3 regions of the Paenibacillus sp. J22R3 genome follow, and region 1 is predicted to be linked to each of the others. Evidence: riboswitches for the same ligand, from Rfam matches in the RefSeq annotation. Region 1 holds a riboswitch; each other region holds the start of a gene.
The links. Region 1 has a riboswitch for cyclic di-AMP ahead of AC0YN4_RS29945 (G5 domain-containing protein). Riboswitches for the same ligand answer to the same signal wherever they lie in the genome.

Region 1 (4,423 bases):
GCGAATGATTACAAATTTCATACATTAATGAAGCCTATAAAGATGCTGCTTGCGGGCACAATGGACATTGAAGGGTATTTGGATCTGGATGAAGCCCTTGTTCAAACGGCTTTTGCACAATGGGTCCATGAGCCTGATCCCGTGTTGTCGGACCTATGCCGTAGGTTTCTCAATCGCAAGCTGTACAAATATGTTACGATGGATCACCCTGATGAGAAGCTGTGGCAAGAAATCCGTGAGCAGCTGCAAGAAATCGGCCTTCATCCGGACTATCACCTAGAAATTGACTTTCCTTACGACATGCCCTACGATGTTTATCGTCCCGGCTCAACAACTGCTGCAGGCAAGGAAGAAAAACCTCCGATTCTGCTGCTGAGCAGTGATGAACGATTGTCGGAAATCTCAAGCCGCTCGGATATCATTCGTTCCATTACCGGTATCCATCAAGGCAAGTACCATCTTTATTACCCGGAGGAACCGCTTCGCGAATCAGCTCACAGGCTGCCTGCGAAACTCCGCGAATTATTTGCTTTAATGTAGAAAGGGGTTTCCATATCCATCATGTTAATCGACACGCATACGCATTTAGACTCGCCTAAATTCGACGAAGACCGAGCAGAAGTTATCGAAAGAGCGCAGGCTGCCGGCGTACATAAGCTCATCAATATCGGCTTTAACCGTGAGACCATCCCAACTACGATGGCGCTTGCCGAGCAGTATTCCTTTATCTATGCGGCTGTGGGCTGGCATCCGGTTGACAGTATTGATATGCGTCCCGAGGATCTGGATTGGATTGCATCGCTTTGTGACCATCCGAAGGTTGTGGCGATCGGCGAAATTGGTCTGGATTACCACTGGGACACCTCGCCTAAAGATGTTCAGCAGCGAGTATTCCGCGAACAAATCCAATTAGCCAAGCAGAAACGGATGCCAATCGTTATTCATAATCGGGATGCCCACGAGGATGTCGTCCGTTTGCTTCGAGAAGAGGATGCCAAGGACGTTGGCGGGGTCATGCACTGCTTCTCCGGTAGTTGGGAAACGGCGAAACAATGTCTCGATATGAACTTCTATATTTCGTTCGGTGGACCGCTTACATTCACCAATGCAAGGGTGCCAAAGGAAGTGCTTTCACAAGTGCCTCTGGACCGAATTTTGATCGAAACGGATGCTCCTTATTTGGCTCCTCACCCCCATCGCGGAAAACGAAATGAGTCTGCATTCGTCCGTCTTGTAGCAAACACGATCTCGGAGATAACGGGTAAAAGTGTGGAGGAAGTCGGCGAAATAACCACGGAAAACGCAAGGAAATGTTTTGGAATCTGATGAAAACGGCTTTGAAAGCAAGGATTTGGGACTATTCTCGTGATAAAACTGATTTTGATTGAAGAAATTGCTTGCTTTTCGTCTATTTTTCCTTGAAATTCGTTAAAATCGTCATTAATCAGTTCTTTACAATGTGGCGCGGTAGACGGTATGATTCATTTCAGAGCAACAAAACTTGTATTCCTTTTCCAATAAAACGCTTAATCTCCGGAATTCGGAGAGCGGGGGAACCAATTGTTGAAACTGTTTGTATCACGGAGAAACAGCTTGTTCGTTTCTTCTCCTTAAAACGTGTTCGTCGACTAAAGGGCGACACTGTTTTGTACAAGGCAGACAGCGATAGACATGAAATTCTTCTTGGGGTGAATTTTGCGACCGGCACAGCAGCAATTGTTCGAACGTGCCATTAGCGAATAGGGCGACTCTCACGTCCGAATCCGACAGCTAACCTCGTAAGCGTCAATAAGAGAGATCAACCTCGTGCATGCAATTCCATGCTACCATTGTCTAATGGGAAGCCACGAAACAGATCCTCTGTCGTCGGGCTTCTTTTTGTTTGAAAGAAGCATAAACTGACGACAAAAGCTGTATTATGGAAGTGGTCCGGGGCTGAATTTGGAAAGAAAATCTCTATAGTCGCGTCTATGTAATCATGCGTAACAAAGGCGGCGGGGCTATGTAAGGAGGACCGATGAAATGGGAGCACTCCAGCTTAAGGACACCCATGGGAAACGATCATCCAGCATGTCTTTCGCATTGCGATGGAAGCATGAGAACATGCGTTTAATTGTACTAAGCGCTATGATCTCAATCGCTATGACTTTCATGTTTCTGGTGTTGTTGTACGGAACGGCTGACAAGCGCGTGTCCGTAGTAGTGAATGGACGAGAAACCATTGTCTCTACGAAGCAATGGGTCCTTCAACGCCTACTGGATGAACAAGCTATTGCAGTTGGCACTTATGATAAAGTGTCGATGCCGCTGGATGGCGGTATTAAAGACGGTGACCGAATTGTTATTAATCAAGCGGTGCCTCTTATTGTAAAAGCTGACGGCAAAGCAAGAACGTTGTACACGACAGAAAGAACCGTACAGGCGGCGATCGATCAGGCTCATATATCGATACGCAGTCAAGATAAGGTAGTACCTTCGTTATCCTCGGGACTTAAACCGAATATGATTATTTCAATCACTCGGATTGATACGAAGATCTCGGAGAGTACCCACCCCGTTCCCTTCTCCACTGTGAAGAAGGATGATCCCAAGCTAGCGCAAGGGAAAGAACAGCTTGTCCAAACGGGTAAACAAGGCACGGTCGTTAAACGTTATGAAAAGACTTTCGAAGACGGAGTTCTAGTCTCGCAGACATTAGTCGAGAAGTTGACCAAGTCACCTTCTGTCGATCAAATCGTGTCGGTCGGGACGAAGAAACCTGAACCGAAGGTAACGATGCTGCGGGCGAATTCGCCGAGCATATCTACCATGACGAAGCGAGGCGTTACGTTCAGTGCAAAGAAAGTAATAAAGAATGTAACCCTTACGGCTTATTCTGCCGGCTTGGCTTCGACGGGTAAAGGCAAGAACCATCCACAGTACGGTATTACCGCATCGGGAGCACGCGTTCAAGAAGGCCGTACCATTGCGGTCGACCCGAAAGTCATTCCGATCGGCTGGTGGGTGTATATCGAAGGAATCGGTTTCCGCCGAGCTGAGGATACGGGCAGTGCAGTCAAAGGCAACAAGATTGATGTTTACTTTGACAGCGAGTCGTATGCCGATAAATTTGGGCGGAAGCGGGGCTATACGGTTTATGTGCTGGGTCCGAAGAAACCATCAGCAGTGTAGGCAGTATTCCTCGGTATGAACATGCGTATCGTATTTCGCGCGTAAATATGCCATCATAAGAAGAGGCGATGCCTCTTCTTTTTGCATGTTGTACGGAAGGGAAGGAATGGAGTCCCATGATTAAAGAAATCATTGTAGTAGAAGGTAAAGACGATACTGTCGCCATCAAACGCGCCGTTGAAGCAGAAACCATTGAGACCGGTGGGTCGGCGATTGGCGAAGGGGTAATCCGCCGAGTCATGCTGGCGCAGGAGCGCAGAGGCGTTATTATTTTCACCGACCCTGATCATGCAGGCGAGCGAATCCGCAAGATCGTGGCGCAGCGTGTACCAGGCTGCAAGCATGCTTTTCTCCCTCAGGAGGAGGCGCTTTACAAAGGAGACATAGGCGTCGAGAACGCATCACCGGAAGCAATTAAGCGAGCACTCGCTAATTTGCGGACGGAAGCGACGTCTGACACTGCCGGCCTTGCTGAGGTCACGATGGAAGATTTAATGCAAGCAGGTCTGCTCGTACATCCGCAAGCTTCGGATAGACGGCTGAAGATGGGCAATCTGCTCGGAATCGGCTATGCGAATGGCAAGCAGTTCTATAAGCGCTGTTCGATGTTTCGAATTACGCGTGAGGAATTTATGCGGGCTCTAACCACGATGGAGCAGGCGAGCGAAGGAGATTAATGATGACAGAGGGAATGAAGGCAGGTGTCGATGTTGCTTCACCGAAGCGCACGAAAGACATTATCGCCAGATACGGTTTCACATTTAAGAAGAGCCTCGGTCAGAACTTTCTGATCGATCAAAATATTTTGCGTAACATTGTCAGCGCCGCTGAGCTGGATGAGACGAAAGGCGCGCTTGAGATCGGGCCGGGTATCGGCGCATTGACGCAGAAGCTGGCAGACGCTGCAGGACGCGTAGCCGCAGTGGAGATCGACAATCGGCTTATTCCGATTCTTAAGGATGTATTGGCGGATACGCCGAATGTGCACGTCGTACATGGCGACGTGCTGAAGCTCGACCTTGCCCAGCTGCTGAAGGAGCAGTTTGCCGGGCTCTCCGGCGTGAGTGTTGTTGCGAACCTGCCTTATTACGTGACGACTCCGATTCTGATGAAGCTTCTGGAAGAGAAACTGCCGCTTGAGAATATCGTCGTCATGATCCAGAAGGAAGTCGCGCAGCGGATGGCGGCCAAGCCCGGTGGCAAGGAGTACGGCAGCCTTAGCGTTGCTGTGCAGTACTATTGTGTGCCTGAG
Region 2 (4,423 bases), on a different contig from region 1:
ACAACGACAACGTGCTCGACAACAAACACATCAACAACTTTATGAAAGCCGAGCTCGCAGAGAAATCACGCACACGCTGGAGTGTCGGTGTTTCCAAGCTGATTGAGAGCATCTTTGCTTGCATCGCATGGTGAAGCCTAGCAAAAACTTTCCGGGAGGTGATGATAAATGAGAACGCATCTGAAGCAAGGCTGGCGACTGACCGTTAAGCACTTCTACATTATCATTATGCTGTTTCTATATGAGCTGATATGGGGCTTCTTCCTCTATCGAACCATTGAAGGGATAACCGTGCCGCTTCTAAAAAGATTCCCGGACAGCATCGGCAGCAGTGGTACAGCCGTTCAGCTCTTCATGACGGAAGCACAGTTCCAGCTCATCAAGACCGATCTGATCCGCCCCTATGTCTGGCTCTTCTGCGGGCTGCTGGCCGGGCGCATTGTGATCACCCCTTTCCTGAATGCAGGGCTGTTCCACTCCCTCCATCATGTAACGGACGAGAACGGCACGAAATTTCTAAAAGGCATCCGCGCTGCTTGGAAGCCGGTTGCGCTGCTCTACTTGGTGGAAACAACACTCACGCTCCTGCCGGCCATTTGGCTGCTGCCGAGGGCATTAACGAAACTATTAGGAAGCAACTCGCTGCTGGAGTTTGCACAGCAAGCCGGTCCGTGGGCGGGTGCTTGGCTCGCTTGGGCGGTTCTGATCCACCTGCTCTTCCTCTCCATGCAGTTCGGGGCAGTCGCCGGAACCGGCGCCCTCCGCTCCCTATGGACATGCATTGCGAATTTCCTGCCTTTCGCCGGTATTTCGCTTCTAATGTGGGCAATTGGAGCCGCGCTCAGTATGACCATTGCTTCCGTATCGCTGCTGTGGGCAGGTCTGCTGGCGCTCATCCTGCATCAAGGTTACCAGTTGATCCGAACCATCATGAAGGTATGGACGGTAGCCGCCCAGTACGATGCTTGGCAGTCGAAACAGGTCTAATCCATGCATGGAGGCCGCCCATCATGTCATGTTCATGACAGTGGGACGGCCTCCTTTTTCACTAATTACTGGCATATTAAAGACAAACTCCTCGGGTAGAGCGGGTTTTTTTGACATGTGCTTCATTTCAAGATGAGACATGCTTTGCACGGTGGGCTGATCGCGGGCGAGCCCCATAAATCGCCGAAACTAGCGGCCACTATACGAAAGTGAGAGATAAAAGGTTGCATTCTAATAATTTTAATTTGTGAACAAGTTGTGAACTAGGGAGGAGAAGGAAGAAAATGATCGAATAATTATGCCTAGAAATGAAAATTTTGCCGAATTCCCATCACGGGAAACGGGGGAACCATCTTGGGTGAATTGATCCCGACATCCGCAAAGCAAGACGCGGCATGCCAGAGGTGATCATAGGGAGCCTTCAACCGAACCCCACAGCTAACCTCGTAGGCACTGGAAGGAGTTTCCCGTTTTGAAAAAGCTTTCTGCACTTTTGATCGGACTGGCGATGCTTCTACTTTTTCAAACAGGAAGCGTTTTCGCGCAATCCAAAATGGATGGGGTCATCTCAGATCTGATCGGTACACCTTATGTGTACACCGGTACTACAACGAAAGGGTTTGACTGCTCCGGATTCACCATGTACGTGTTTAATAAACTCGGCGTGGATATCCCGCATGCATCCCGTTCGCAAGCACAGCTTGGCAAGAAAATCGCGAAAGCGGATTTGATCGCCGGCGACCTCGTATTCTTTAATACGACAGGAAAAGGAATCTCGCATGTTGGCGTCTATGTTGGCGAAGGCAAGTTTGCACACTCCTCCACCAGCAAAGGTGTAACCATCAGCGCACTGAGCGATTCCTACTATTCCAAACGGTATGTTACAGCACGCCGCGTGATGAGCCCGGAAACGTATGAGAAATACGCGGACGAGCCTACTGACGTTGCAGATGGCGGCGGCGACGAGTAAGATTGATTATTGCACCTGCCTAAGGTGCCTGTGTGAGCACAAAAGAAGCCGCAGCTGTTCGTCCTTCGGGACAAGCACCTGCGGCTTCTTTTGTTCTATTCGATGGTATAATCGGCATTACCGCCTTAAGTAGCGCACCCACCAGAACGTTCGGCCAACCTGGACATCGAGCTTGCTGCCGAGCGGCGCAAACAGATCATGCAGCTCAATCGGCGTCGCACAGCCCTCGCTTCGGCGGTCGGCCATGACGACGATCGCGCCTGAGGCAAGCCGCTCATGCCAGGCCTCGAGGAAGTGCTGACGCTCCCCCGCCGGCAGCTCGCCGAGGCAGAAACAAGCCAGCCCCGCATCGAACGTATCGGCCACTGCTTGGAGTTCCTCTTGACGGACCGCCTTCGTCACCGGCGTCGTCAGTCGCGGCGTTCTCGGTCCACTCACCCGCAGTACGCGCCGTCCCGCCAACGTATCCGTTAAACCAACCTCAAGCTTCTTCCACTCTGCTCGCCGACTCTCTATGCTGTCCCGCCATCCTGCCATCCCGGATTCCTCCTTTTTTCTAAGCTTATGTGACGAAGCTTAACAAATGACCGATTTTTAGCAGGTTAGAGCGGCGAGGACTGTCTAAAGAGGAATCGATTGACTCATGATGAATAGTAGGATGATAGAGGTGGGGAACGGCGCGTGCGGTTGGCGCGGCGGGGAAGGCGATGGATTGGTGGAGAAGGCAGACGGAGAACGTCGACGGATTGATGGCTGGTGCCGTGGAGAAATGCGTGGCGCGTCGGCCGGGGCCGAGAAGGTCATTTCATTCGGTGGAGCTGCTGTTAGCCGGGATGACGCTCCGGTGCCGGGGACAGCGACAGTGGTTGCAGGCTAACGAATCGTGGAGGTCTTATTTTAGGGGAAATCGATACTTTTCGATTCTAACGAACCCTAGCGGTCTTATTTAGGTGAATATGGATGGAAAAGGGCTATTTCAGTCCAAATAAGACCTGTAGGATTCGTTAGAATTTCAAATTGCGTTATTTGGCCGAAATAAGGCCTGTGGGATTCGTTAGAATTAATAATTGAGTTCGTTTGCAGATATATGGGCTCTGGATGGCGCGTTCCAGTGAAACTAACCAGCTGGCGGTGTCTTTTGGAGATGAAATTATACATTTTGAGTACTTGAATAGAAAAGGAGCTTCCGCTATGTCACTCTCATCCCCCGCGCTCGCGGGATTTCATAAGACGCTGGCCGGTTGGTTCTGGCATACTTTCGGCGAACCTACCCCTGTCCAACTGGAAGCATGGGCCGCCATTGTGGAAGGCCGTCATACGCTGATTGCCGCGCCAACCGGATCGGGCAAAACATTGGCTGCACTGCTGCCATGTTTGAATCGCCTTGCTCAGCGCAAGCTGGCTGCTGCTGCACGGGGTAAAACCCTGCCACCCGGTGTGCGTGTGCTATATATTACGCCTCTTAAGGCGCTCAACAATGATATTCAACACCATTTGGTCGGATTTATGCAGGATATTGAACGGTTTGAGAGTGAATCCGGAGAGGCTGGCGGCGACACGGCCGAAGCATGGCCGGGCATCCGCTCCGCGGTGCGGACCGGCGATACGCCTTCTAGCGAACGGGCGCGCATGGCTCGGCGCCCTCCCGACGTGCTCGTGACAACGCCGGAGTCCCTCTACCTGCTGCTCACCTCGGACAAAGGTCGCACAATGCTTGGAACCGTCGAGACCGTCATCGTCGACGAGATCCACAGCCTTGCCGGCGACAAGCGCGGCGCGCATTTGTCGCTCTCGCTGGAGCGGCTGTCCGCGCTCGCGGCTCAGCCGGTGCAGAGGATCGGCGTGTCGGCGACGCAGAAACCGCTGACGCGGGTCGCGCGGTTTCTTGGCGGCTGGGAGCCGCAGGCAGGCGCTGGGGTTGGCGCGGCGGCGCAGCATGGCGAGCTTGGAGCGAGTGCGGACGGCAGCGCGGCGGCTCTGCATGGCGAGCTTGGAGCGAGTGCGGACGGCGGCGCAGCGGCGCAGCAAGGCGAGCTTGGAGCGAGTGCGGACGGCGGCGCGGCGGCTCTGCATGGCGAGCTTGGAGCGAGTGCGGACGGCGGCGCGGCGGCTCTGCATGGCGAGCTTGGAGCGAGTGCGGACGGCGGCGCGGCGGCGCAGCATGGCGAGCTTGGAGCGAGTGCGGACGGCGGCGCGGCGGATGCGGAGCCGGTGCATCCGCTCGGCTACGCGCGGCGCCGGGTGGTCATCGTCGAGAGTACGATGACCAAGTCCATTGAGGTCCGGGTCACGATGCCGGACCTCAGCCGCCCTGCTCGCACGCGCGATGGCGTCTGGCAGCCCATCATCGAGCGGATGATGGCGCTGATGGAAGGCGCACGCTCCGTGCTGCTGTTCGTGAACAGCCGCCGCATGTGCGAGCGGCTCGTGCTGCGGCTCAACGAGCACGCGGGCTACGAGCTGGCG
Region 3 (4,423 bases), on a different contig from region 1:
TTAACCAGTATAACGCAAATATTGGAGGGGAATAGGGAAAAACTCAGAGAAGGAGCGGAGCAACCGAAACGGACTCATACATCGGACGTCGCTGCAGGTGGCTTCGATAGAGGGTTATGGCATCCGCTTGCCACTGGAGCGGGCTTCCGGTCGGCGGCAGCTTCCAGCCGTTCAGTTGCGATGGCTCGAATGAGCTTTCGCCCGCGTAGTTGCGTGCAAGCGTGAGATGCGGATGGTAGGTGCGGCTCTCCGGCATGAGGCCGAGAGGTTTTAACCTCCTTGCAACATGCTGTTGCAAGTTGTGCAGCTGCTCGACATCCCCTGCGACGTCAGCCCACAGGACGGAGGGGCGAATCGGACGCCCGAAGACGCCCAGCGAAGTCACATGTAACGCGAAAGCCTGAACGGACGATGCTGCTTCACGAAGTGCTGCCGAGATGGCAGGGACAAGCTCTATTGGCGTATCGCCCAGAAATTGCAGCGTGATGTGATAATCGTCAGGATGTGCCCATTTGCGAAATAGAAGCTGTGATTTGATGTCCTCGCACCCTATCGAAAGTGACTGTTTAATGGAATCCGGTACAGGGACGGCAGCGAATAAGCGGACGGTCTGCGCCGGAGCGGCTGGCGTATTCAAAGGTTTATAGCAACCCCTCTCTTATCAAAAATATCACTAGCACGTCTGATAGGCGAATCCTACTAGTCGTGATCGTGATCCACGATGATATAGCCTTGCCCCAATTCCATTTCCATAAACCCGGCCATTCGGCGAGTCTGGCAGGTCAGCGGGGCGCTGCTGCCCGTCAGGATGTAATTTCGACGATCCGCGGCGTTTTCAGCTGGCAAAGCAAATGCTTTCACGAATCGAAACACTTCTCGAAGTGTTGTATAGATGGCGTTTATATGTGCATCGTTCTCACGCTTACCCATGAGATTGATGAGGATAGCACCGCTCTCATCCAGCTTGGCGGCAGCAAGCTCGAAGAAGCTCATCGAAGTCAAATGCCGCGGCGTTCCCTTATCGGAGAAGGCATCGAGCACAATAAAATCAACCGTATGCTCAGCTTCGCATGAGAGCAGTTCACGGCCATCGCCAACCGCCACATTATCGTCACGATAGCCAAAATATTGCCTGCTTAACGCCACAACTCGCTCGTCCAGCTCCGCAACTTTGATCGTTCTCGCCGTACTATGTCGAGCAATTGTTCCAACGCCATGACCAATGATAAACAGACGCTGATAGGTCGGGTTGCTGCCATTCATGAGGTGAAGCATAGCCTGCGGATATTCGAATAGGATCCGCTCAGGCTGATCCAAATCCACAGCACCTTGCATGGCGCTGTTTGAGAACTGAAGGACTCGGAATCGCCCATGCTCCTCGCCGTACGTATTCGTATCGTAAACGGTAATCTCGTTCAGCGAGCTGTTTTCCCGGTGCAAAATCTGCACGATGATCCAATCTCCTTCTTCCCAGCGAGCAGGCCGGGTCCATTATAGATTTCAGCGTATCGCATCTCGGGGTCACATTCAATTGCCATGTGAGAACAATGTGCTTTGCTCCTTATTGTTGGCATCACAAGCAGTAAGGTTTGGAAGCATTCCTATGATAATCCAATTGAAAAGAATGGGTTCGCAGGATGAAAGCGCAATTATGCGCGCAATTCGATAGAATTGGCGGAATTAGCACGTAAATCAGGTTTTACATTCTCTTCGCGCAGGAATAAGATTTGATTCATCAACGGAATAACTTGCTTTAAACGCTGAGTCCTCGCAAGAGGAACGGGGGAACCAATCAGAAGCCGATTTCGATCAGAACGGCTTCTTGGGGTGAATCCATAACAGGTGTTATTTGTTAAGGTAGGGTACTCTCAAGCCCGAATCCGACAGCTAACCTCGTAAGCGTATGAGAGAGAACCCCCTTCAATCGAGCTTCCAGCAGCTTGTTTCTTTACGCACGCTGTGAAAGAGGCCCGGGAGTAGAGTTTCTCTGCTCCCCGGGCCTCTTTGTGTTTTCTACCAAACCATTCAGGAGAGTGACTATTGTGAAAGATTGCAAGATTAAGGCGATCGAGCTGTTTCAATTTGATGGGGAGCTCACGGATGAACGGCTGCCTGGACATAGTGAAGACTGCATTTGCGGTTTACTCGCCATCACCACGAATGACGGAGGCTGCAGCCTCATTGAATTCCAGATGCACGGCTGTAACCTGAAGGGCGACATTGTGCAGTGGACGGCCATCTACCAGCGAATGAAGGGACTGACACTCGAGGAGAGTCTGGACTACATCCACCAGAAGCAAGACGCATGGGGGATGGAACGCGCGCATTTAATGGAATCGGCATTAACAAGCTTAGCCGAGCAGCTGGATTACACGGCGAAAGGCATAGCCAATCGAAATTACGCATTATGGAATCGCGCCTATTTATTCGACCATTCTCAGGCATACGTATCGTTCTAGACGGCGATAACGATTGATTTTTATACTTTTTTTACACCTGGCAGCAGGTTTCTTTACCCCCTTTTTACGGCAACCCGTATTAAGATTTCCTTATACCGAAGAGGGGGAACCGATAAGCAGCGTATGAAACCTCAAGCACGCTGAAAGACATGAATAGTTTCAATCTAGCAGGGGAAAATATTCTCAATTCACTGCATGCAGCTATAGGAGGTAGTAAGAAGTTATGGTCAATGATTTTACAATGGTGGTATTGTTTGTTGCTGCATTCGCAATATTCTGGGGATTCCTTAAATTCTGTGAGAGAGCCTAGGGAGGTAACGCTATGATTATCGTCGGCATTATTGCAGCTATTCTTATTTTGTATCTAGGCTTTGTGTTAGTTAAACCAGAAAAATTCTAAATGGCCAGGGCGGAGGATTCATGACATGAGTATGGGGTTCGTACAGGTAGCCATTACGCTGATCATCATTATGTTGTTGGTTAAGCCGGTAGGCAGTTATCTTGTAAAAGTGTTTCAGCATGAGAAAACAGCATTGGATCGTGTGTTCGGTCCGTTTGAACGGTTGCTGTATCGGTTGATGGGCGTACGCGAAGATGAAGCAATGGGCTGGAAGAAGTATGTAGCAGCCGTCCTGCTGAGCAACTTTGTTATGATGCTCCTATTGTATCTTGTATTACGGTTTCAAAGCTTTCTGCCGCTTAATCCGGACGGGATCGGCAATATGCCTGCAGGGCAGGCTTTCAATACAGCCGTATCGTTTATTACGAATACGAACTGGCAGTCTTACTCGGGTGAGAACGGACTATCCTATCTGTCTCAATTGCTTGCGATTACCTTTCCGATGTTCACGTCGGCGGCAACCGGCTTTGCAATTGCGATTGCGTTCATACGCGGACTCGTCGGACGTCAGGATAATCTAGGTAACTTCTATGTGGACATGGTTCGCGGAATCACGCGAGTGTTCTTGCCGCTCAGCTTCTTGGTTGCTTTGTTCTACGTGTTCCAAGGCATTCCGCAAACGTTCCAAGGTGCTGTAGATGCGACCACGCTTGAAGGGGCTCAGCAAACGATAACCAGAGGCCTCGTTGCAACGCTGGAATCAATCAAAAATATCGGTACGAACGGCGGGGGATGGTTCGGTACGAATGCGGCGCATCCGTTCGAGAATCCAACACCGCTCGCAAACATGGTTCAAATTATTAGTATGATGCTGCTTCCTACCGCGCTTGTCTATGCCTTCGGCCTGATGATAAAGAACAAGAAACAAGGCTGGGCTGTATTCGCGGCGATGGGACTCATCTTCATGGTTATGCTTACAGTCGTTTTTGTATCGGAATACAAAGGAGTTCCCGCACTTGATGCAGCAGGCCTTCATGGAAATATGGAAGGCAAAGAGGTCAGGTTCGGTATATCCGAGTCCGCTTTGTTTACGGCAGTGACGACAGCTGCAACAACTGGGGCCGTAAATAATATGCACGAATCGTTAACACCGATGGGGGGATTCGTTGCATTAGCCGAAATGATGCTGAATAACGTATTCGGCGGTAAAGGCGTCGGGCTGCTCAATGGGTTATTGTATCTCATTTTATCCGTATTTATTTGCGGTCTGATGGTCGGACGTACGCCGGAATTCCTCGGCAAGAAAATTGAAGGCAAGGAAGTGAAGCTGGCTGCCATTGCGCTGCTCATTCACCCTTTGATCATTCTGGCACCGACCGCGCTTGCACTTGCAACGCCGACAGCCGTCGCGTCCATAGCGAACGCCGGTACGCATGGACTATCTGAAGTGCTTTATGCCTTTACGTCCGGCGCGGCAAACAACGGTTCCGCATTTGGCGGTCTGACCGCGAATACCGACTTCTATAATGTAGGAATTGGGCTTGTGATGTTGTTCGGCCGTTATATTTCAGTCATTGCGATGCTTGCGATTGCCGGATCTCTCGCGGTTAAACGAGTTGTTCCG

Region 2: linked by a shared signal. The riboswitch ahead of AC0YN4_RS26105 (C40 family peptidase) and the one ahead of AC0YN4_RS29945 (G5 domain-containing protein) in region 1 are both predicted to bind cyclic di-AMP.
Region 3: linked by a shared signal. The riboswitch ahead of AC0YN4_RS31385 (hypothetical protein) and the one ahead of AC0YN4_RS29945 (G5 domain-containing protein) in region 1 are both predicted to bind cyclic di-AMP.

What each region holds. Positions count from the first base shown of each region.
Region 1 covers NZ_JBWDNS010000012.1:9,780-14,202, forward strand. Annotated here, with positions in the region: gene AC0YN4_RS29935 (HD domain-containing protein) at 1-540, shown strand, start outside; gene AC0YN4_RS29940 (TatD family hydrolase) at 562-1,326, shown strand; cyclic di-AMP (ydaO/yuaA leader) riboswitch at 1,514-1,800, shown strand; gene AC0YN4_RS29945 (G5 domain-containing protein) at 2,023-3,171, shown strand; gene rnmV (ribonuclease M5) at 3,288-3,848, shown strand; gene rsmA (16S rRNA (adenine(1518)-N(6)/adenine(1519)-N(6))-dimethyltransferase RsmA) at 3,848-4,423, shown strand, end outside.
Region 2 covers NZ_JBWDNS010000007.1:36,150-40,572, forward strand. Annotated here, with positions in the region: gene AC0YN4_RS26095 (M1 family aminopeptidase) at 1-134, shown strand, start outside; gene AC0YN4_RS26100 (hypothetical protein) at 169-987, shown strand; cyclic di-AMP (ydaO/yuaA leader) riboswitch at 1,296-1,455, shown strand; gene AC0YN4_RS26105 (C40 family peptidase) at 1,460-1,957, shown strand; gene AC0YN4_RS26110 (hypothetical protein) at 2,075-2,494, opposite strand; gene AC0YN4_RS26115 (hypothetical protein) at 2,601-2,834, shown strand; gene AC0YN4_RS26120 (DEAD/DEAH box helicase) at 3,149-4,423, shown strand, end outside.
Region 3 covers NZ_JBWDNS010000016.1:18,304-22,726, forward strand. Annotated here, with positions in the region: gene thpR (RNA 2',3'-cyclic phosphodiesterase) at 44-637, opposite strand; gene AC0YN4_RS31380 (spermidine synthase) at 700-1,449, opposite strand; cyclic di-AMP (ydaO/yuaA leader) riboswitch at 1,749-1,917, shown strand; gene AC0YN4_RS31385 (hypothetical protein) at 2,043-2,459, shown strand; gene AC0YN4_RS31390 (potassium-transporting ATPase subunit F) at 2,782-2,859, shown strand; gene kdpA (potassium-transporting ATPase subunit KdpA) at 2,891-4,423, shown strand, end outside.